Regions from separate parts of the Streptomyces sp. NPDC059009 genome, predicted to be linked through region 1. Evidence: riboswitches for the same ligand, from Rfam matches in the RefSeq annotation. Region 1 holds a riboswitch; each other region holds the start of a gene.

What was found. A riboswitch is a leader RNA that binds a small molecule or an ion and turns the genes downstream of it on or off. The one in region 1 is predicted to bind cyclic di-AMP.
Region 2: another riboswitch for cyclic di-AMP. It lies ahead of ACFWYM_RS20020 (M23 family metallopeptidase); the one in region 1 lies ahead of ACFWYM_RS01850 (M23 family metallopeptidase).
Region 3: another riboswitch for cyclic di-AMP. It lies ahead of ACFWYM_RS37570 (C40 family peptidase); the one in region 1 lies ahead of ACFWYM_RS01850 (M23 family metallopeptidase).
Region 4: another riboswitch for cyclic di-AMP. It lies ahead of ACFWYM_RS22955 (transglycosylase family protein); the one in region 1 lies ahead of ACFWYM_RS01850 (M23 family metallopeptidase).

What each region holds. Positions count from the first base shown of each region.
Region 1 is NZ_JBHYJB010000002.1:9,311-14,858, reverse strand. Features, by position in the region: gene ACFWYM_RS01865 (PLP-dependent cysteine synthase family protein) at 1-436, shown strand, start outside; gene ACFWYM_RS01860 (MFS transporter) at 433-1,674, shown strand; gene ACFWYM_RS01855 (PP2C family protein-serine/threonine phosphatase) at 2,126-3,235, shown strand; cyclic di-AMP (ydaO/yuaA leader) riboswitch at 3,457-3,604, shown strand; gene ACFWYM_RS01850 (M23 family metallopeptidase) at 3,616-4,701, shown strand; gene ACFWYM_RS01845 (aldo/keto reductase) at 4,910-5,548, shown strand, end outside.
Region 2 is NZ_JBHYJB010000019.1:11,538-17,085, forward strand. Features, by position in the region: gene ACFWYM_RS20005 (GNAT family N-acetyltransferase) at 1-2,216, opposite strand, end outside; gene ACFWYM_RS20010 (HPr family phosphocarrier protein) at 2,393-2,674, shown strand; gene ACFWYM_RS20015 (GntR family transcriptional regulator) at 2,842-3,546, opposite strand; gene ACFWYM_RS20020 (M23 family metallopeptidase) at 3,749-4,537, opposite strand; cyclic di-AMP (ydaO/yuaA leader) riboswitch at 4,550-4,713, opposite strand; gene ACFWYM_RS20025 (M16 family metallopeptidase) at 4,932-5,548, opposite strand, start outside.
Region 3 is NZ_JBHYJB010000050.1:5,209-10,756, forward strand. Features, by position in the region: gene ACFWYM_RS37545 (helix-turn-helix domain-containing protein) at 1-611, opposite strand, end outside; gene ACFWYM_RS37550 (ATP-binding protein) at 905-1,339, shown strand; gene ACFWYM_RS37555 (LysR family transcriptional regulator) at 1,386-2,291, opposite strand; gene ACFWYM_RS37560 (LysE family translocator) at 2,393-3,028, shown strand; gene ACFWYM_RS37565 (DUF6328 family protein) at 2,967-3,539, opposite strand; gene ACFWYM_RS37570 (C40 family peptidase) at 3,620-4,090, opposite strand; cyclic di-AMP (ydaO/yuaA leader) riboswitch at 4,094-4,261, opposite strand; gene ACFWYM_RS37575 (hypothetical protein) at 4,644-4,949, opposite strand; gene ACFWYM_RS37580 (ATP-dependent Clp protease proteolytic subunit) at 4,957-5,548, opposite strand, start outside.
Region 4 is NZ_JBHYJB010000023.1:49,085-54,632, reverse strand. Features, by position in the region: gene ACFWYM_RS22970 (DUF501 domain-containing protein) at 1-391, opposite strand, end outside; gene ACFWYM_RS22965 (septum formation initiator family protein) at 465-944, opposite strand; gene eno (phosphopyruvate hydratase) at 1,043-2,329, opposite strand; gene ACFWYM_RS22955 (transglycosylase family protein) at 2,677-3,411, opposite strand; cyclic di-AMP (ydaO/yuaA leader) riboswitch at 3,417-3,609, opposite strand; gene ACFWYM_RS22950 (transglycosylase family protein) at 3,803-4,879, opposite strand; gene ACFWYM_RS22945 (cytochrome P450) at 5,025-5,548, opposite strand, start outside.

The DNA.
Region 1 (5,548 bases):
GGGCGGGTGGAGCGTGGGGGCGGTGGCGCTCGTCGCGGGGTGGCTGGCCCGGACGCGGCCGCGCGGCACCCGTATCGCGGCGGTCTTCCCGGACGGGCCGCAGCGCTACTTCGACACCGTCTTCAGCGATGAATTCTGCGTGCGGGAAGGGCTGTTGGGGAGTGGGGCGGTGCCGGACGCACCGGAGGAGGTGGCCGGTCCCGGGGAGTGGGTGACGGGGTGGTCGCGGTGGCGGACGGGGCGGACGGGGTGGACGGGGCGGAGGGCTGCCGGTCCGGCGGTCGGTGTCGTGGGTGGGGCTGATGCGTCTGTGAGCGATGCGTCTGTGCGCGATGCGTCCGCGGCGGCTGTGACCGCCGACGGCGGGTCGGCTGCTGGTGCCGGTGCCGTGGGCGCGGTCGACTCCGCCGCCACCCGCTCGGGTGGTGCGCGGTGACGGCTGTCTGGCGGCGGGCGCGGGCCTTCGAGCCCGCCGTGCAGCTGCTGTTCGTCAACCAGTTCACGATCAACCTCGGCTTCTACATGCTGATGCCGTACCTCGCCGCCCACCTCTCGGGCCAACTCGGGCTCGCCGCCTGGGCGGTGGGGCTCGTGCTCGGGGTGCGGAACCTCTCGCAGCAGGGGATGTTCCTGGTCGGCGGGGCGCTCGCCGACCGGCTCGGGTTCAAGCCGATGATCGTCGCCGGGTGTGCGCTGCGCACGGTCGGCTTCGGGGCGCTCGCGTTCGCGGACACGCTGCCCGTGCTGATCGCCGCGTCGGTGGCGACCGGGCTCGCGGGGGCGCTGTTCAATCCGGCGGTACGGGCGTACGTGGCCGCCGAGGCCGGGTCGCAGGAGCGCCGGGTGGAGGCGTTCGCGCTGTTCAACGTCTTCTACCAGACGGGGATCCTGCTCGGTCCGCTCGTCGGGCTCGCCCTCACCGGGGTCGACTTCCGGCTCACCTGCGCGGTGTCGGCGGTCCTCTTCGCGGTGCTCTCGGTGGTGCAGGTGCTGCGGCTGCCGGTGCGCGGCCGGGACGTCGGAGGGGAGAAGGGGGAGGGGCGCGGGCAGTGGGGTGTCGTGCTCGGCAACCGGTCCTTCTGGCTCTTCGCGCTCGCCATGACCGGCTCGTACGTCCTGTCCTTCCAGGTCTATCTCGCCCTGCCGCTCTCCGTGGAGCGGCTCCTCGGCGACACCGCCGGGGCCACCGTCGCGACCAGCGCGCTCTTCGTGGTCTCCGGACTCGTCGCGCTCGTAGGGCAGTTGAGGATCACCGACTGGTGCAAGCGGACCTGGACCAGGGAGCAGTGCCTCGTCGCGGGGCTCGGCCTGATGGGCGCCGCCTTCGTGCCGCCCGCGCTCGGCGGGAGCGGGTACGTCGGGGTCGCGGGGCTGCTGCTGTGTGCGGCGGGGCTCGCCGCGGCGACCGCGGTGCTCTACCCGTTCGAGATGGACACCATCGTCTCGCTCGCCGGGGACCGGTGGGTGGCCACCCACTACGGCCTCTACAACACGGTGTGCGGGGTCGGCATCACGCTGGGGAACCTCGGCATGGGCGCGCTCCTGGACGCGGGGCGTGAGCTGCCCGCCGTGCCGTGGTTGACCTTGGCCGGGGTCGGTGGTGTGTGCGCCGTGGCGCTGCGGGGGCTCGCCCGGTCGGGGCGGCTGGCTCCGGTGGTGACCACGGTGGCGTAGCCGGGGGCCTGATGCGGAGGAGGGCCTGACGGGGGGAAGGCCCTGACGGGGGCAAGGCCCGGACGGGGGCAAGGCCCGGACGGGGGCAAGGCCCGGACGGGGGTGGGGCGCCGCGTGGTCGCGGCCATGGGCGCCCCACCCTCCGTAAGCCCAGGAATGCCCCACCCCCGTAACTCGGCCCGTAACTCGGCCCCGTAACCCGGTCGGACCACATCAGGTCGCCCCCCGCCCCCGCTGCGGGAAGCCTTGGACGAGGCGCGGACATGGGCAGGCCATCGGGCGTGGCCGCGGACCTGGCAGGAGACGAGCGGTGGGGCAGCGAGGAGGCGGCAGCGGCGCAGGCAGGGGAGGCGGACGTGGCGGCAGGGGTGGCAGAGGTGGCAGGGGCGGCGCGTGTGACGGTGGGCGGGGGACCGGGGACGACGGGTCCCTCACCCAGGTCCAGGCATTCGTGCGGGCCCTGCCCCTCTGCTTTCTGGCCTTCGGCGTCGTCTTCGACATCTCGACGCCGCCCCGCTTCACCGCCGCCCCGCTCTTCGCGGCCGCACCGCTGATCGCCGCCCCCTTCTACTCGCTGCTCGGCACCGCCCTCATCTGCACGGGATCCCTCGCCGCCGTCGTCTCCCTGCACTTCAAGACCCACACCACCACCGACGTCGAGGCCGTCACCGAGCTGCTCACCGTGGCGACCGTCGCGGTGCTCGCCCTCGTCATCAACCGTGTCGTCCGCCGCAGCGACGCCCAGCTCGCCTCCGCCCGCTCCATCGCGGAGGCCACCCAGCGCGCCGTCCTGCCGCTGCCGGACGCCCGGATCGGCGGGCTCGACATCGCCGCCCGCTACGAGGCCGCGCAGGCCGACGCCTTCATCGGCGGCGATCTGTACGCGGTGCAGGACACCCCGCAGGGCGTGCGGCTCATCGTGGGGGACGTGCGCGGCAAGGGGATGGGTGCGGTGGCCGCCGTCGCCGTCGTCATCGGGGCCTTCCGGGAGGCCGCCGAGCAGGAGAGCACCCTGGAGGCGGTGGCGCAGCGCCTGGAGCGGGCCCTCGCCCGGGAGGGCACGCGGCGCGACGGGCTCGACGCCTTCGAGGGGTTCACCACCGCCGTGCTCGCGGAGATCCCGCGCGGCCAGGACGTCGTACGGGTCATCAACCGGGGGCACCCGGAGCCGCTGGTGCTCCGGGGCGACGGGCGGATGTGTGTGCTCTCGCCGACGGAGCCCGCGCTGCCGCTCGGCATGGGCGAGTTGGGGAGCTGGCCGGACCGGGCGGACGAGACGGAGTTCGCGCCCGACTCGACGCTGCTGCTCTACACGGACGGCCTGTCGGAGGCGCGGGACGCGAACGGGGAGTTCTACGACCCGGCGGCCCGGCTCGGCGGCCGGATCTTCGCCGGCCCCGAGGGCCCGCACACGCTCCTCGCGACGCTCGCCGAGGAGGTGCGGGAGCACACGGGGGGCGGGGCGACGGACGACATGGCGCTGCTCGCGGTGCGCAGGCCGACGGCTGAGGAGGGCCCCGCCACGGCCGGCGGAGGGGACTCTGTCACGCCCCGTGACTGAACGGCGCCCCTCCGCTCAACAGCTGACAGAACGTCAGTGGAATGTGAAGGTCCGGTGGGCAAAATCCTGCGGTCAACTCGCCCTGGTCCGGACCCCGGTGTCCCAATAAGTACGGGCCAAAGGCGTTAATGATCAGTGGGAACAGCTTGGAATCACGCAGGGGTGTCTATTAACGTTCGATAACGCAGCGCGGTCGTCCCAGCCGGCACACGAGTCGGCTCCGTGCGCACACGCCTAATCCCGCAAGGGAGCCGGGGAACCACCAACTTGGGGTGAATCGGGCATCTGTGCCTCCGTGCCAGATGTTCGTAGGAGACCTTCCTGCTCCGAACCCGTCAGCTAACCCGGTAGGCGAGAAGGAAGGAAAGGAGTGCGCCCCAGTGGCGTCCAACCGGCCTGCCCCCCAAGCCGTGTACGTGCCGAATGACGACGACTTCGGCGGGTACGACGAGGAATCCTGGGAGGAGTGGAATCCGACCGAGGATTCCGTCCGCCCCGTCCGCGGCAGGCACCGTGTGCACAAGAAGGGCGGCGGGTTCGCCCGCAGCTCCACGGTCCTCGGCGTCGGCGTCATAGCCGCTGTCGGCGCGGGCGGCATCGCCACCGCGCAGGACGGCAAGTCGCCGGTCGCGATATCGATGCCCGACATACCGGGCGTGGACGCCGTCAAGGACTCGCTGCCGGAGGCCAAGTCCCTTCCGGGCGTGGGCTCTTTGATATCCGACTCGGACTCGTCCGAGCCCTCCGGCCCCGCGGCCGCCCCGCTCACCGGCGCCGGTGTCACCTCCCAGGACGCCGAGCAGGGCACCACCGACGCGGGCGAGGCCCTGCGCGCCCGCATCATGCAGCAGGCCGAGAACCAGCAGGACCAGGTCGACGACAAGGCCCAGGCGGCGGCCGAGGCGGCCGCCGTGAAGAAGGCCAACGAAGAGGCCAAGGCCACGCAGGACGCCGCCGAGGCGAAGGTCGCCGCCGCGAAGAAGAAGGCGGCCGAAGAGGCCAGGCGCAAGGCCGAGGAGGCCAAGCGCAAGGCGGAGGCCGAGCGCCTCGCCAAGCTCGCGAAGAGCTACACGCTCCCCGTCGCCTCGTACACCGTCACCGGCACCTTCGGGCAGCCCGGCTCCATGTGGTCCTCCGGCTACCACACGGGCCTCGACTTCGCCGCCCCCACGGGCACCCCGATCAAGGCCATCCACTCCGGCACCATCAAGGAAGCGGGCTGGGCCGGGGCGTACGGCTACCGCACGGTCCTGGAGCTGGACGACGGCACCGAGCTGTGGTTCTGCCACCAGTCCTCGCTCAACGTCAGCGCCGGGCAGAAGGTCCGCACCGGTGACGTCATCGGCCGCGTCGGCGCCACCGGCAACGTGACCGGGCCGCACCTGCACCTGGAGGTCCACCCGGGCGGCCAGTCCACCGGTGTCGACCCCGCCGCCTGGCTCCGCGACAAGGGCCTCACTCCCTGACGCCGCAGCGGTATGCGCTGAGCGGTAAGCGCTGAGCGGTAGGCAGTGGGCGGCGAGCGGTCATCCGTGCGCGGTACGCACTCCTGATCCCCGGCGGTCCTGGCGGCAACCCCCCGACGTCAGGGCTGCCGGTCCGGCATGCCCGCGAACGGCCGGGAAGAGTGTACGGAGCATGGAATTCCCTGATCCGTAAGGGCGTTGACGGAGTATGACTTCTCTTCGCACGCTCGGCTCTTCCGGCCTCGAGGTCTTCCCCCTCTCCCTCGGCGGCAACGTCTTCGGCTGGACGGCCGACGAGGCGCAGTCCTTCGCGGTGCTCGACGCCTACACCGCCGCGGGCGGCAACTTCATCGACACCGCCGACGCCTACTCGGCATGGGTGGAGGGCAACAAGGGCGGCGAGTCCGAGACCGTCATCGGCAACTGGCTGCGGGCGCGCGGCAGGCGCGACGACGTCGTGATCGCCACCAAGGTCTCCCGCCACCCCGAGTACATGGGCCTGCGCGCGGACAACATCAAGGCCGCCGCCGACGCCTCCCTGCGCCGCCTGGGCACCGACTACATCGACCTGTACTACACGCACTACGACGACCCGGACGTCCCGGTCGAGGAGATCGTCGGCACGCTCGACGAGCTGGTGACGGCGGGCAAGGTCCGCGAGATCGCCGCGTCGAACATCTCCCCCGAGCGGCTCCAGGAGTTCCTGGACTTCTCCGACCGCGAGGGCCTCGCCCGCTACGTGGCGCTGCAGCCGCACTACAACCTCGTCTCCCGCGACACGTACGAGGGCCCGCTCCAGGAAGTCGCGTCCCGCGCCGGCCTGGCCGCCGTCCCCTACTGGGCGCTC
Region 2 (5,548 bases), on a different contig from region 1:
CGGGCGAGCAGGGCGTGGGCGTCCGGCCCCGCGAGGGTGGTGCCGCGGGCGTCGTCGTTCTTGGCGAGCAGGGTGGTGACGAGGTCGGCGGCGCCGCTCTCGTCGATGTCCTCGTACTCGGGGACCTTGCCGGGGTTGCCCGCGTCGCGGTGCCACTGGGCGTACTTCACGGCTTCGGAGAGGGCGCGTACGGCCCGCTCGGCGGCGGGGTAGGCGGGGAGCGTGCTGGTGCCGTGTCCGGTGAGGGGCGGGGGGTCGGCCGGCTGGGCGTCCTCTTCGGAGGCGGTTCCTTCGGAGAGGGCCGTTTCGGTGCCGGGGGCCGGAACCCGGGCGTCCGGCCGGGTCCGGGTGGCGGCGGCCAGCGCCTCGGCGAGCCCGCCGAGCTCGACGTGGACGACGGCCACCGGTTTGGCGGGGCAGCCCTCCGTGGCGGAGGTGAGGGCGGCGGCGAGGCCCTCGCCCTCGGCGGCGGACTCGTCGACGGACTCCCCCACCCAGGGGATCGCGGTGACGATGACGGCGTCGCACGCGCCGTCGGAGAGGGCCTCGGCGAGGGCGGCGCGGAAATCGGCGGGGGTCGCGGCCGTGGTGAGGTCCCTCGGGGGCAGCGGCCGCAGCCCCTCGGCGACGCAGGCGTCGTACGTGAGCAGCCCCAGCGACTCCGAGTTGCCGAGGATGGCAACCCGGGGTCCGGCGGGCAGCGGCTGTCCGGCGAGGAGGAGGCCCGCGTCGACCATCTCCGTGACGGTGTCGACCCGGATCACGCCCGCCTGCCGCAGCAGCGCCGAGACGGTGGCGTGCGGGAGGCGGGTGGCGCGCACCGCGTGGCCGGTGGGCGCGATGCCGCTGTGCCGGGCGCCCTGCACGACGACGAGGGGCTTCGCGGTGGCGGTGCGGCGGGCCAGGCGGGTGAACTTCCGCGGGTTGCCGATGGATTCGAGGTACATCAGCGTGACGTCGGTGTCGGGGTCCTCGTGCCAGTACTGCAGCAGGTCGTTGCCCGAGACGTCGGCGCGGTTGCCCGCGCTGACGAACGTCGACAGGCCGGCGCCGCGGCGGTGCAGTCCGGACAGGAGCGCGATGCCGATCGCGCCGGACTGGGTGAACAGACCGATGCGCCCGCGCGCGGGGGGCTGTGGTGCCAGCGAGGCGTTGAGGGCGGTCTCCGGAGAGGTGTTGATGACTCCGAAGGCGTTGGGTCCGATGATGCGCATCCCGTAGGAGCGTGCCTGGCGCACCAGTTCGCGCTGCCGCTCCCGCCCCTCGGCGCCGCTCTCGGCGTATCCGGCGGAGATCACCACGAGCCCCTGCACGCCCCGCTCCCCGCACGCGGCGACCACTTCGGGGACACGCTCGGCGGGCACGGCGACGACGGCGAGGTCCACGGAGTCGTCGATGTCGGCGACGGAGCGGTAGGCGGGCACTCCGTCGACGGGCGGCTGGTCCTCGACGTAGGCGGCGTTGACCGCGTACAGGCTGCCGGTGAACGCGGCCTCCTTGAGATTGCGCAGCAGGCTGCGGCCGACGCCTCCTGGGGAGCGGCCCACGCCGATCACGGCGACGGAGCCCGGGGTGAGCAGGCGCTGCACCGAGCGGGCCTCGGCGCGCTGCTCGCGCGCGTGCTGCACGGCGAGCGACCGGTCCGTCGGCTCGATGTCGAACTCCAGGCGGACGACGCCGTCTTCGAAGCTGCGCTTCTGCTGGTACCCGGCGTCCGTGAACACCTTGATCATCTTGGAGTTGGCGGGCAGCACCTCGGCCGCGAAGCGGCGGATCCCGCGCTCCCGGGCGACGGCCCCGATGTGCTCCAGGAGAGCGGAGGCGACGCCCCTGCCCTGGTGCGCGTCCTGTACGAGGAAGGCGACCTCGGCCTCGTCGGCGGGGGCCGAAGCCGCCATGCCGTTGGCGTCGATGCGGTCGTAGCGGACGGTCGCGATGAACTCGCCGCCCACCACCGCCGCCAGCCCCACCCGGTCCACGTAGTCGTGATGGGTGAAGCGGTGCACGTCCTTGGCGGACAGGCGCGGGTAGGGCGCGAAGAAGCGGTAGTACTTCGACTCGTCCGAGACCTGCTCGTAGAAGCTGGTCAGCCGGTCGGCGTCGGCCTCCGTGATGGGCCTGATCCGGGCGGTCCCCCCGTCGCGCAGCACCACGTCGGCCTCCCAGTGGGCCGGGTACGCATGCTGGTCCGACTGCTGATCCGACGGGGTCTGCATGGGGTCAGGGTACGGGTCGCGCGGGCGGTGGGGCCGGGGCAGGCTAGAGAGGTCGAAAGGCGGCCGGGACTCGGGACGTACGGCACGCACAGCGTGGACGGACGTCCGGCGGAGCACCTGTCGCGGCATGAGATAGTGGTCTAGACAAGTGTGAGACACCTGGAAGGCAGCAACACATGGCTGAGCGCCGCGTCAACGTCGGCTGGGCCGAGGGCCTCCACGCCCGCCCCGCCTCCATCTTCGTCCGCGCGGCCACGGCCGCGGGCGTCCCCGTGACGATCGCCAAGGCCGACGGCAACCCCGTCAACGCCGCCTCGATGCTCGCGGTGCTCGGCCTGGGCGCCCAGGGCGGCGAGGAGATCGTGCTCGCGTCGGACGCCGAGGGCGCGGACGCCGCCCTGGACCGTCTGGCGAAGCTGGTCGCGGAGGGCCTCGAGGAACTCCCCGAGACTGTCTGATCGCATATACGTGAAAGGGCCCGCCCGGATTTCCGGGCGGGCCCTTTCACGTGCCCGCGGGCCACTCATCCGTGACGGCCGGGCGGCATGAAAAGAGGGACACCCCGAAAAGCGGGCAGCACAAATCAAGCCCTGCGAATTACTTCTCTTTGTATACGGCGGCGCCGTTAATTCTGAACGCTCAGCGTGTTTACGGGATGTTGCGAATCCCTCACGCGATCGACGCCCCGCCGGCGCCCGAGCCCCGCGGGAAAGCGGAGGCGGTGCGCCGCCGTCGCGCGTTCCGCGTGCTGCGCGGTGAGGCCACGGGCCCGCTCCGCGTCGCCGCGGATCACCGCGTCGACGATCGCCGCGTGCTCGGCCCAGGACTCGGCGGGGGCGGCCGGCGGCTCCACCACGTACATCCAGGCGATCTTGTGCCGCAGCTGGGTGAGCAGCGTGGTCAGGCCCGGGCTGCCGGACGCCTGCGCGAGCGTCTCGTGGAACCAGCCGCCCAGGGAGCGCAGATCCTCGCTCTGGCCCCGCCTGGCGCGCTCCTGGCCGAGCCGCACGAGGCCGCGCAGCACCTTCAGGTGCGCCTCCGTGCGGCGCTGGGCGGCCCGGGCGGCGCCCAGCGGTTCGAGCAGCATGCGGACCTCCAGGAGGTCGGCGGCCTCCTGCTCGGTGGGTTCGGCGACGCACGCGCCCGCGTGCCTGCGCGTGACGACGAAGCCCTCGGCCTCCAGGGTGCGCAGCGCCTCGCGCACGGGGACGCGGGAGACTCCGTAGCGACGCGCGAGCAGATCCTCGGTGAGTCGGCCGCCCCGTTCGTAGACACCCGACACGATGTCGTCCCGAATGGCCGTGCATACCGAGTGCGCGGGAATGCGCATGACCGGACCTCCGCCTTAATCCCCGCGAAACGCGGTCGATTGACGCTCGCTCGTCAACTCTATTGCAGAGCCGCGGAATTTCCGACGGCGACCGGGAATCCATGGATTTCTTTTGGCCAAGGCTCCGAGGCTCGGGGGCCCGGAACGGCGAAGCCCCGGCTCGCGGTGGGCGAGCCGGGGCTTTCGGGGTGCGCGGTGGCCGTCAGACGTTGATGCCGTGCGAGCGGAGGTAGGCGACGGGGTCGATGTCCGAGCCGTAGTCCGGGGAGGTGCGGGCCTCGAAGTGGAGGTGCGGGCCGGTGACGTTGCCGGTCGCTCCGGAGAGACCTATCTGCTGTCCGGGGGTGACCGTCTGGCCGACGGAGACACCGATGGAGGACATGTGTCCGTACTGGGTGTACGTGCCGTCGTTCATCTTGATCACGACGTTGTTGCCGTAGGCGCCGCCCCAGCCGGCCTCGACGACGGTGCCCGAGCCGACGGAGTGGACCGACGTACCGGACGCGGCGTGGAAGTCGATGCCGGTGTGGCTGCCGGAGGACCACAGGCCGCTGCTCGCCTTGTAGGCGGTCGAGACGTACGAGCCGGCGATCGGGGAGACGAAGCGGTTCAGGCGCTTGCGCTCGGCCTCACGGGCGGCGCGCTCCTTGGCCTCGCGCTCCTTCTTGGCCTTCGCCTCGGCCGCGCGCTTCGCCTCGGCGGCCTTCTTCTTGGCGGCCTCTTCGGCCTTCTTCGCGGCAGCGGCGGCGTCGGCGGCTTCCTTCTGAGCGGTGGCCTGCGCGTCGATGCTGTCGGCGAGCGAGTCGCCGACGGAGATGGCCTGGGTGAAGCCGGTGTGCTCGACGGGCGCCTCGTCGGCGGCGAGCGCCGGAGCGGCGAGCCCTCCGATGACACCGGTCGTGGTGATCGCGGCGACACCCGCTACTTGCGCGGTCGTACGGGTGAGACGGCTCGGACGACGGTGCTTCCCGGTGGCACGGGTGAACGCCATGAAGCGGCTGATCCTTTCCTTCCCTCTCGCCTACCGGGTTAGCTGACGGGTTCGGAGCAGGAAGGTCTCCTACGGATCCCTCGCCTCGCGGCAAGGTGCCCGATTCACCCCAGGGGGACATGTGGGTCCCCGGCTCCCCTGGCTCGCGCCGTACGGGGACTCGGCGATGACTGTCCGGTGCCGCGGGTGCGGCGTACTGCGTGACGAACAGTCGGACCGACGCTAAACGGGACATCTTTCAATCGACAAACAGAAGACGGCTTTTGTAGCGCACGCCACAGGGCAGACAGGCAACCTCTCTACTAATTCGGACATATGAGGACCCCGGTGACATGTCCTGTCACCGGGGTCCTGAGCCCTGCGGAGGTCGCCTCGGCGGCGACCGCCCGTTCATCTAGCCCGTGACAACCGTCACTTCACCGATCCCGAGGGCCCTGACGGGCTCCTCGATCTGCGCGGCGTCCCCGACGAGCACGGTCACCAGGCGGTCCTGCGGGAAGGCGCTCACGACGGCCGCGGTGGCCTCCACGGTGCCCGTCGCGGCCAACTGCCGGTACAGCTGGGCCTGGAAGTCGTCCTGGAGGTGCTGCTCGACCTGGTCGGCGAGCGTGGCCGCGACGGCCGCCGCCGTCTCGTACTTGAGCGGGGCGACCCCCACCAGGTTCTGCACGGCGACGTCGCGCTCGGCGTCCGTGAGGCCCTCCGCGGCGAGGGTGCGCAGGACCTTCCACAGGTCGTCGAGGGCCGGGCCGGTGTTCGGGGTGTCCACGGAGCCGCTGATGGCGAGCATGGCGACGCCGCCGGCCCCCTCCGAGGACGAGGGCGCGGTCGAGCGCAGCACCTGGCTGAACGCCCGCACTCCGTAGGTGTATCCCTTCTCCTCGCGCAGGACCCGGTCCAGACGCGAGGTGAGGGTGCCGCCCAGGCAGTAGGTGCCGAGGATCTGGGCGGCCCACACGCGGTCGTGCCGGTCGGCGCCGACACGGCCGATGAGGAGCTGCGTCTGGACGG
Region 3 (5,548 bases), on a different contig from region 1:
TGCGGCATTTCGGCCGCTTCCAGTAACCGCCTCAACTGCCCGTTCCGCACCCGCTCCCCGCCCACCGTGCGGCGCAGCACCGCCTCGTCCAGAACCACGCTCAGGCGCAGCGGCGCCGGCGCGCTCAGCACGTCCTGGCGCGCCATGCGCACCTCCACCAGCGCATCCACCTGCGCGTCCGGCAGCCCGTCGAGCGCCGCACGGGTCACCGCGCGGGCGTAGTCCTCGGTCTGCAGCAGGCCCGGCACCACCGAGGTCTCCAGCGTCCGCACCCAACTGGCCTGTGACTCAAGGCTGATGAAGTCCCGGTACGCGGGTGGCAGCAGCCCCCGGTAGGCGTGCCACCAGTGGTGGCGCCCGCCCTCGTCACCGGTGCCCGCGAGCGCCACGAGCAGCTCGCGCAGGTTCGGGTCCTTCACCTCGTACGCCTCGAGGAGCAGGCGCATGTCGTCCGGCTTCACGCCGCTGCGCCCGGTCTCGATGCGGCTCACCTTCGACTGGTGCCAGCCGACGCGGGTGGCGGCCTCGCCGCTGGTGAGCCCCGCTTCCTGGCGCAGTGCGCGCAGCTCGGCACCGAGCTTGCGGCGGCGCACCGCGGGTCCGTACTGCATGGCCGTCTCCTTCCGGCTCCATCCGGCTCATCATGGCTCCATTTCGGCCCGGACCGGCGGTACGGTCGAGTGTTCCCGGCGACCGTGGGGGAAGCGCCAGTCTGGTGCCCAAATACGGTCGGCCGTAGCAGAGTTCACCGCTTTGAGCGACAGATATATGCACATCTCGGTGGATCGCCACGCGTGAACGGCACGAGAGTGGCAGGCTGGCCGAAGCACCAGTCCGGGGCCGTCCTCGAAGCCATCCGTCATGCGTCGGCGTCCGGGCCCGGTTTGAAAGGGACAGCGACGCCATGGCAGACCATCAAGAAGCAACCGTCACTCTGCCGAGCGATCCTGCCTCGGTCTCCGCGGCCCGCAAACATGTCGCAAACGTTCTGACCGACTGGGGACTGCCGAGCGACGGCGAGACCGCGGACACGGTCCGCCTCATCGTCTCCGAACTCGCGACCAACGCCGTGCAGCACACCTTCGGCCAGTCACCCACCTTCACCGTCGACCTCGAGCTCGACCGGGACGAGCGCCTGCGCATCGGCGTCACCGACAGCCACCCCCGCTATCCCAAGCGGCTGCCCGCCGCCGTCCAGCAGGACAACGGCCGCGGCATGGTCATCATCCGCTGGCTCACCGCCGAGTGCGGCGGCAAGCTCACCGTCCAGCCCACCTCCGAGGGTGGCAAGACGGTCTGGATCAGCCTCCCTTGGACCCCGGCCCCGGTCCAGAGCTGAGCGCGCAGTCGACCACCGCCCTCTTCACCGGTCCCTCCACCCCCCTTCAGGGGCGCCCGAACGCACTCCGCAGCAGCGCCCGGAAGGTGTCCGCCGCGGGGCTCGGCTCGTCGGCGCGGTACACCACCGAGATGGTGCGCCGCAGATCGCCCGGCTCGAGGGCCCGCACCCCGACCGGCGCGGGCGCCGTCCGCGCCACCATCTCCGGTACGACGGCGACGCCGAGCCCCGCACTCACCAGGGCGCACACCAGCGCGTAGCCGGGAGTCTCGACGAGGACGGAGGGTGTGGCGCCCGCGCGGGCGAGGGCCGACTCCACCACCGTCCGGTACGGGTGCGAGGGCGCCATGCTGATCAGGGGCTGCCCGGCGAGCTCGGCCAGCGGCAGTCGCGCGGACCCGCTCGACAGCACCTGCCCCGGCGCGGTCACCAGGACCAACTCCTCGACCAGCACGGTCTCTTGGCCCACCGAAGCGGGCAACTGCGGTGGCTCCGCGGGCTGGTAGTAGTGGGTGAGGGCGAGGTCCACCTCGCCCTCCGCCACCGCCGCGATGCCGAGCGGCGGTTCATAGCCCGTGACGGTCAGCTCCACGTCCGGGTGGGCGCGCCGGAACGCGGTCAGGGCGGGCGGCAGCAGATGGATGCCCGCGGTCGTGAACGTGCCGAGCCGGAGCCGCCCGCCGGAGAGCCCCGCCACCTGCGCCAGCTCGTGCCGCGCCCGCTCCATCTCGTCGAGCACCCGCCGGGCCCGCGCGAGAAGGAGCTCGCCCGCACCCGTCAGCCGCGCCCCGCGGTGGTGGCGCACCAACAGGGCGGCGCCCGCCTCCCGCTCGAGCTTGGCGAGCTGCTGGGAGAGCGCGGGCACGGTGTAGCCGAGGCGCTCGGCGGCCCGGGTGATCGAACCGGCCTCGGAGACGGCGACGAGGGCGGCGAGGCGCGTCGGGTCGTACATGGGGAATTTCCTCGGCCGGGCTGAGCCTAAACGACTGCTTAAGTCAGACCCAGGATATTCCACATACCTGCTGAAGGCCCGGTCCAGGCACTCTGGGCCCCATGGACGCACAACTGCTCGCCTTCACCGGCCTCGCCGCCGCGCTCGTCGCCATGCCCGGCGCCGACTTCGCCGTCGTGGTGCGGCACGCCCTCGTCTCCCGCCGCTCCGGCGCCGTCTGCGCGCTCGGCATCGCGGCCGGGCTGCTCGTGCACACGGCGCTCGCGGTCGCGGGGGTCGCGGCGGTCCTCGCGTCCGTACCGGCGCTGTTCCGCGCGCTCCAACTGGTGGGCGGCGCCTATGTGCTGTACCTGGGGGTGCGGGCGCTCGAAGGGTGGGTGCGGACGCGCGGGACGGCGCGGGCACAGGCTCCGGACGCCGTGGCGGTGACGGATGTGCGGGGCGGGCTGCGCGAGGGCTTCCTCACCAACGCCCTGAACCCGAAGGCGTCGCTCACCTTCCTCAGCGTGCTGCCGCAGTTCGTGCCCGACGGCAGCCCGGCGATGCCCCGCACCCTGCTGCTCGCGGCGATCGTGGTGGCGCTCGCCGTGCTGTGGTTCCAGGCGGTGGCCCTCCTGGTGGACCGGCTCGGGGCCTGGCTGCGGCGGCCGCGCACCGCCCGCGCCATCGAGGGCCTCACCGGCACCGCGCTCGTCGCCCTCGGTCTGGCCCTGCTGTGCGAACCGCTCCTCGGCTGAGGCGCACCGATCCCCGGCGGACCGGCCGCGACGAGCGGCCCGCGCGCCGCACCAGCCGCGGCAGCACGCCCCACAGCGCGCCGCACATCAGGAGCGTCCCGGCGCCCGCGCCCACCCCGGCCGCCCGGCCCGCCGTCACGTCGACGACGAGCAGCACCGCCCCGCCGAGGGCGAGCACGAGCACGCCCATGCCGACCCCGGCGAGCCGGGAGGAGACCCGTACCACCAGCGGCTTGGCACCCTGGCGGAACAGCGCGCGGTGCAGGGCGGCGGGCGCCGTGAAGAGGGCGGCGGCCAGCACCGCGAGCAGCAGCGTGACGACGTACGTGCCGCGCTGCACGGTGTCGAGCGACGGGAAGCGCGGGGTGAACGCGAGCGACAGCAGGAACGCGAAGAGGATCTGGACGCCGGTCTGGGTGACCCTCAACTCCTGGAGCAGCTCGGAGAAATTGCGGTCGGCCCGCTGAAGTGGCGTCTCGTCGCGGGCCGTACAGAGGTGGCGGGCGGGCATGGCACACGAGTAGCCGCGCCCGCCCGCCTCAACCGTCCACGGGGACACGGGCTCCGCGGACGGGGGGGAGAACAGGGAGATCAGCGCACCCTGCCGTACCAGACGCTCTTGGTCCAGATCTTCTGCTTGCGCACCACGTCACCCGTCTTCGGCGAGTGCCAGATCTTGCCGCCGCCGGCGTAGATCCCGACGTGGTAGACGCTCCGGCCCGAGTGGAAGAACACGAGGTCGCCGGGGGCCCGCCGGGACTTCGAGATGTGGCGGGTCTTGTTGTACTGCTGCGCGGCGGTGCGCGGCAGCTTCTTGCCGGCCTTCTTGAACGAGTACAGCGTCAGGCCCGAGCAGTCGAACCGGTTCGGCCCGACCGCCCCATAGCGGTACGGAGAGCCCTTCTTGGAGGCCGCTACCTTGAGCGCTTTCGATGCGTGCGTGGCCGCTTGTGCGTCGCTTGCGAGGCCGGGAGCCACGATGGTCCCGCCCACCGCCGCGAGCGTCAGTGCCGACGCGGCGCCGGCCCTGGTGAGCAACGGAACACGATTCAGCGCAGTCATGCGCAACCCTTCGTCAACCGCCTGTGAAGGATGACCTGTCGGATTCGGGCTGGCGAAGTTGCCCGGCCGCGGTGTGCGGCTTCACCCCAAGGGCCGTCCGGATCAAGCCCGGTGGCCCGTCGTGCCTGGGTCCTCCACTCCTGCCGATGCATTCTTCGTCGACCGGTCATCCGGGCAGCGGCAGGACTCGGCGTCCGCCCGGACCGCCCCGCCGCGGTGGCGGGGGCTTGTCGTCGAAAGGGATCTTGACCCGTCAACCCCGAGAATTCCGAGCCGAATCGGCAGTTTGTGAGGCTCCTCACGACTGACCTGTTCGGGTGGACAGCGGTGAATGGGGGAAATCGGCGCGACGGCGGAGCATCGCTCGACCAGCACCGGAATCACGTATTCCGGTGTGCGCGTACAAACCTTGCGCAACTCTGGACCGCGTCCGGGCCGACGCCCGCCTACGCTGATCAGGGGACCACGTCTGGTCCGTTTCACGCCGCGACCGGACGGCGCGGCGCGGGGCGCGCGGCGCTCAATGGGCCGCGCGCCGACCGTCGACGGGCCCTCAACCCCCGTTCGGTGGCGGCACGGTGACGCGCTGTGACCGCCGTTCGCCGTCCAGCACCCGCAGGGCCTGGGCGAGCGTCGAGGCGTGCACCTCGCTCTCGCCGCGCTGGTGCATCAGGGCCAGCGCGTCCCGCAGTTGGGTCGCCTTGCCGACCAGCGCCTGGGCGGCGCGCAGTCCGCCGTACGTGGTGGTGGAGCGGGCCGGGTTGATGCGGCCGAGGAGGTCCACGGCCTCCAGGTAGCGGTCGATCAACTCGCCCTCGGCGCGCGTCAGCGCGGGCAGCGGCGGCAGTTCGGGCAGCATGCGCGGCTCACCTCGCGCCCGGCGTGGCGCCCTGCGCACCCCGGCGGCCCGGGACGACCCGGTCCACGAGTCCGTACGCGACGGCCTCGTGCGCGTCCAGGATCTTGTCCCGCTCGATGTCGGCGGCGACCCGCTCGGGGCTCTGCCCGGTGTGCCGGACGAGCAGCTCCTCCAAGAGGGCGCGGGTGCGCAGCAGTTCGTCGGCCTGGATCACCAGGTCCGAGGTCTGCCCCTGGATCGGCTCGGTGACCGTGGGCTGGTGGATCAGGACCCGGGAGCCGGGCAGCAGGGACCGCTTGCCCGGCGTGCCCGCGGCCAGCAGGACCGCGGCGGTGCCGGCGGCCTGGCCCAGGCAGACCGTCTCCACGTCGCAGGAGACGTACTGGAGCGTGTCGTAGATCGCGGTCATCGCGCTGAACGAGCCGCCGGGGGAGTTGATGTAGAGCGAGATGTCCCGGTCCGGCGTCTGGTGCTCCAGGTACATGAACTGCGCCATCACGTCGTTGGCCGAGGTGTCGTCGACGGGTGTCCCGAGGAAGACGATCCGCTCCTCGAGCAGCTTGGAGTACGGGTCCTGCGTGCGCACGCCCGAGCTGGTG
Region 4 (5,548 bases), on a different contig from region 1:
TCACCCGGTCCGGCATGCCGCCCGCGCTGGGGAAGCCCTCGAGGACCTCGATGGCGTCGCGGCGCGCGATGTAGTCCTCGTGCGCGGCGCGGTACTTCGCGGCCAGCTCGGGGTCCGTCTTGAGCCGCTCCGACATCTCCTTCATGACGCCGTTGGCCTCGAGCGTGCCGATCGCGGAGGCCGCGCGCGGGCACGTCAGGTAGTACGTCGTCGGGAACGGCGTGCCGTCCGGGAGACGCGGCGCCGTCTCCACGACGTCCGGCTGACCGCAGGGGCAGCGGTGCGCGATGGCCCGCAGACCGCGCGGCGGGCGGCCGAGCTGCTCCTTGAATGCCTCGACGTCGGCGTCGGTGGGCTCGGTGCGCGGGGTGCTGGGCGGCGGGGTGTCCATGCCTGTCTTTCGCCTGTCTGCTGTTCTGGGGTGAGCGGGGGGGAAGCGAGGGTGAGCGGGGTGAGCGGGGTGGTCACTCGTCGTCGGTGCGGTCGGCCTTGTCCACGCCGTCCCACACGTTCGAGTACCAGGGGCGGTCCGACGAGCCCTGCTCGGCGCGCGACGGCTTCGCCGCGTCGGGGTCGATCACGATGAAGCCGGTCTCCCCCGGGCGCACGTAGTGCAGCCGCTCCCGGATGCGCTGCTCCGCGTACGCGTCGTCCTGCCAGCGGGCCTTCTCGTCGCGGAGCCGCTCCACGGCCGCGCGGCGGGCGGCCTGCTCGCGGCGCTGCTCCGCGATGTCGGCGCGCTGCGAGACGTACTGCCTCATCGGGTAGGCGAGGGCGACGACCAGGGAGCAGACCACCAGGACGAGGAGCGCGGCGCGGCCGGTGAGCCGGGAGCGGCGGGCCTGGCGCTTGGTCTGGGAGCGGTAGACGCGGGCCGCGGTCTGCTCGCCGAGCACCCGCAGCCGCGCCGCGGTGGAGAACCGGTCCCGGTCCTTCACGGCCATGTCTCCCGCCTCCCCTGTACGTGCGGACGTCCCCGCACACGGTACGGGACCGAGTACGGGGACGTACGTACGACGGGCTAGCGCGTAGCCCCGGGGGATCAGCCCTTGAAGCGCGGGAAGGCGCTGCGGCCGGCGTAGACCGCGGCGTCGTCGAGGATCTCCTCGATGCGCAGGAGCTGGTTGTACTTGGCGACGCGCTCGGAGCGGGCCGGGGCGCCGGTCTTGATCTGGCCGCAGTTGGTGGCGACGGCCAGGTCGGCGATGGTGACGTCCTCGGTCTCGCCGGAGCGGTGGGACATCATGCACTTGAAGCCGTTGCGCTGGGCCATCTCGACGGCGTCCAGCGTCTCGGTCAGCGAGCCGATCTGGTTGACCTTGACGAGCAGGGCGTTGGCCGAGTTCTCCTCGATGCCGCGGGCCAGGCGCTCCGGGTTGGTGACGAACAGGTCGTCGCCGACCAGCTGGACCTTCTCGCCCAGCTTCTCGGTGATGACGTTCCAGCCGGCCCAGTCGTCCTCGAACAGCGGGTCCTCGATGGAGACGAGCGGGTACGCGGAGACGAGCTCCTCGTAGTACTCGGTCATCTCGGCGGCCGAGCGGGACTTGCCCTCGAACTCGTACTTGCCGTCCTTGTAGAACTCGGACGCGGCGACGTCGAGCGCCAGGGCGATCTGCTCGCCGGGGACGTAGCCGGCCTGCTTGATGGCCTCGAGGATGAGGTCGAGCGCGGCGCGGTTGGAGTCCAGGTTCGGGGCGAAGCCGCCCTCGTCGCCGAGGCCGGTGGACAGACCCTTGTCCTTCAGGACCTTCTTGAGGGTGTGGTAGACCTCGGTGCCCCAGCGCAGGGCCTCGGAGAAGGACTCCGCGCCGATCGGGGCGATCATGAACTCCTGGATGTCGACGTTCGAGTCGGCGTGCGACCCGCCGTTCAGGATGTTCATCATCGGGACGGGCAGCAGGTGCGCGTTCGGGCCACCGAGGTAGCGGAACAGCGGCAGGTCGGACGCCTCGGAGGCGGCGTGCGCGACGGCGAGCGAGACGCCGAGGATGGCGTTGGCGCCGAGCGAGCCCTTGTTGTCGGTGGCGTCCAGGTCGAACATGGCCTGGTCGATCAGGCGCTGCTCGGTGGCGTCGTAGCCGACGAGCTCCGGGCCGATCTGCTCGATGACGGCGAGGACGGCCTTCTCGACACCCTTGCCCTGGTAGCGGTTGGGGTCACCGTCACGGAGCTCGATGGCCTCGAAGGCACCGGTGGAGGCGCCGGACGGGACAGCAGCACGACCCGTGCTGCCGTCGTCGAGGCCGACCTCGACCTCGACCGTGGGGTTGCCTCGGGAGTCCAGGATTTCCCGGGCTACGACGACGTCGATGGACGGCACGAGCATCTCCTTCTGGGATGTGACGCGAGTACGCGCGGTACGCGGGGTCGCTTTGGCCCTGCGTCTCCTGAGCCTAACGGGCTCCGGAGCTTCGGCCAGCCGACCGCCCGCCTCCTGGGACGAACAGGGGCCCAAATACCTTGGAATCAGGGCGTAAGCCCATCTTCTCTACTCGCTAGTAGCGAACAAGGGGGCCGGGCCGGGGGTCGGACGGGTGCCCGGACATGCCCCCGCCCCGGTGCGTACGGGGGATACGCGCACCGGGGCGGGGAGCCCGTGGGGACGGGGGTGCCCTGCGGCAGGTCAGGGCGGGAGGGCCGCCTCAGCTCACTGAGGTGCGGCTCGCCTCAGCCTCAGCTGAGGTGCAGCTGCTGGCCCGGGTAGATGAAGTCGGCGTCGTCGATGATGTCGCCGTTGAGCTTGTAGACCTTCTGCCAGCCGCCCTTGACGTGGTGCGACTCGGCGATCTTGGAGAGCGTGTCGCCCTTCTTGACCTTGTACTCGCCGTCGCCCTTCTTGACCGTCTTGCCGGTCGGGGTCTCGACGGTCTTCTTCGAGTCGGACTTCGGGGCGGTCTGCTGCGGCTGGGCCTGCGGCTTCTGCTGCTGCTGCGGGGCCTGCTCGGTGCGCTCGGCCTGCGGCTGCGGCTTCGGCTTCGGCTTCGGGGCCTGCTGCTGCGGCTGCTGCTGCTCGGTGGAGCCGCCACCGCTGTACGAGGCGTTGGAGAGGCCGACGCCACAGCTCGGCCAGGCACCCTTGCCCTGGCCCGCGAGGACCTTCTCGCCGATCTCGATCTGCTGGGCCTTGGACGCCTTGTCGGCGGTGGGCGCGTACTTGGTGCCGCCGTAGGCGGACCAGGTCGACGGCGAGAACTGCAGGCCGCCCTGGTAGCCGTTGCCGGTGTTGATGGACCAGTTGCCGCCGGACTCGCACTGGGCGACGGCGTCCCACTCGGAGCCGGTGGCGGCGGAGGCGGAGCCGGCCGCCATCAGCGGGGCGGCGGCGGCGACGCCGGTGACACCGGCGAGCGTGACGACGCGGGTGGCCTTGGACGGACGACGGTGCTTGCCCTTGCTGGAACGCAGCATGAGTTAGATCCCCTCACCGACGCCTGCGAGGTGAGCTGTCGGGTTCGGGCCAGTGAGTGCCCGGCCGCGCTTCCTTGAGCGCGACTTAACCCCTAGCCGTTCCCAACCCCGTCCGGCGGCTCATGTGTTGAGCCACCGTCCGGGTGGGCCCGGCGCAAACCTTGGGTCCCCCGCTCCTGCCTACGGCGCTTGACGCGACGACTGTTCCCGTCCGGCGGTTGGCAGGATTCGGCGTACCGACCGGCGGGGCCCGCAGTGGCGAGCGGTGATGACCGTAGGCACGCGATCCCCGGAATTTCAAAGACGATCAGGGCTTCTGAGACCCATCTCTCACTCGCGCCAAACCGGACATTTACGAATAAGGAGGCCGGGTGCCTACCGTCAACTTCCCTTACTTTTCGCCCAGATCGAGGCGCTGACCGGGAAGGATGAGGTCCGGGTCGGCTCCGACGGCCTTCTTGTTGCCGTCGTAGAGGGCGGGCCATCCGCCGTGCACGTCAAGGTCGTCGGCGATCGCCGAGAGGCTGTCCCCAGGGCGGACCGTGTAGGTGCCGTCGGCCGCGTCCTTGTCGCGCGACTGCCCGCGGGAGGCGTGGCGCCCCGAGCGGTCCTTGGCGCCGTCGTGGGCCCCCTCGTCGGCGTGCCCGCCGCGGTGGCGGCCGCCGCTGGAGGGCGTGGAGTCGGACGGGGCGGGCGCGGGGCCGGCCTCGTCGTCGCCGGGGGAAGTGGGCCCGTCCTGGCCGGACTTGTCCGGGTCCTCGCTGCCCTCGCCGCCCTCGCTCCCGGAGGGCTTGGACGGGGACGGCTCGGCCCCGTCGTCCGCGGGCTCGGAGGCACCGTCGGAGGGCTCGGCGGAACCCTCGGAGGGCTTCGAGGCGTCGTCGGACGGCTTGGACGTCTCGTCCGTGTTGCCCGGCTCGTCGTGATTCTTGTCTCCGGCGGAGTCACCACCGCCGGGCGTGTCGCCACCGTCGCTGCCGCTGTCACTGCCGCCGGGGGTCTCCGACGAGGGGTCGGACGGGGCGTCAGACGGGTCCGAGGAGTCGGTGGGCACCGGAGTGGGAGCGCCCGGGTCGACGTCCGGGGCGGTGCCGTCCTGAGTGAGTCCGGCCACCGCGGAGCAGCTCGGCCAGGCGTCGGGGCCCTGGTCCTTCAGCACCTTCTCGCCGACGGCGATCTGCTGGGAGCGGCTGGCCTGGTCGGCGCTCGGCGCGTAGTCGAGACCGCCGTAGTTCTCCCAGACCTCCTGCGAGAACTGCAGCCCGCCGTAATAGCCGTTGCCCTCGTTGGCGCTCCAGGAGGCACCGCTCTCGCACTCCGCGAGCCGGTCCCAGGTCGCGGCGTCCGCGGCGCTCGCACTGGTGGCGCCGAGCAGCGGGATGGCGATGGCAGATCCGGCGACCCCCGCCGCGACGACGAGAGCAGGGGCCTGACGGGGGCGACGGTGACGACCGTTCCCGGAGAGCATGCGCGTGCCTTTCCGTGGCTGCCGCGGCGGAGGACGCCACGGTCGCGGGTGGTGCCGCGATGACTGGTGAACGTAGCGGGACTCGAACGCTTGTCACAAGTCGATGCAGCGGAGATCACGTGAAAGTCACAGCCCTGACGGAACGTCAGCTTCCGTCGCTTCCGGCCGAGTTCTCCGGGGGCGTGAACTCCACCGGCAGCGTGCGCAGTCCGCGCATGATGAGCCCGCCGCGCCAGCGCAAATCGGCAGGTTCCGCCGCGAGCCGCAGGTCGGGCAGGCGCGTGAGGAGGGTGGCGAGCGCCCGCTGCCCCTCCAGCCGGGCGAGGGGCGCGCCGAGGCAGTAGTGGATGCCGTGCCCGTACCCCAGGTGCTGGTTGTCGGCGCGCGCGAGGTCGAGGGTGTCGGGCCCCTCGAAGCGCTCCGGGTCCCGGTCGGCGGCGGCGAGCACGACGAGGACGGGGTCGCCGACGGCGATGTCCTGGCCGCCGATGGTGAGCGGCTCGGTGGCGAACCGCCAGGTCGCCAGCTCCACCGGGCCGTCGTAGCGCAGGAGTTCCTCGATGCCGGTCTCCAGGAGGCCGACATCGCCTTCCCTCAGGGCGAGTTGGAGCCGCTCGCGCTGTTCTGGGTGCGTCAGCAGAGCGTACGTGCCGTTGCCGATGAGGTTGA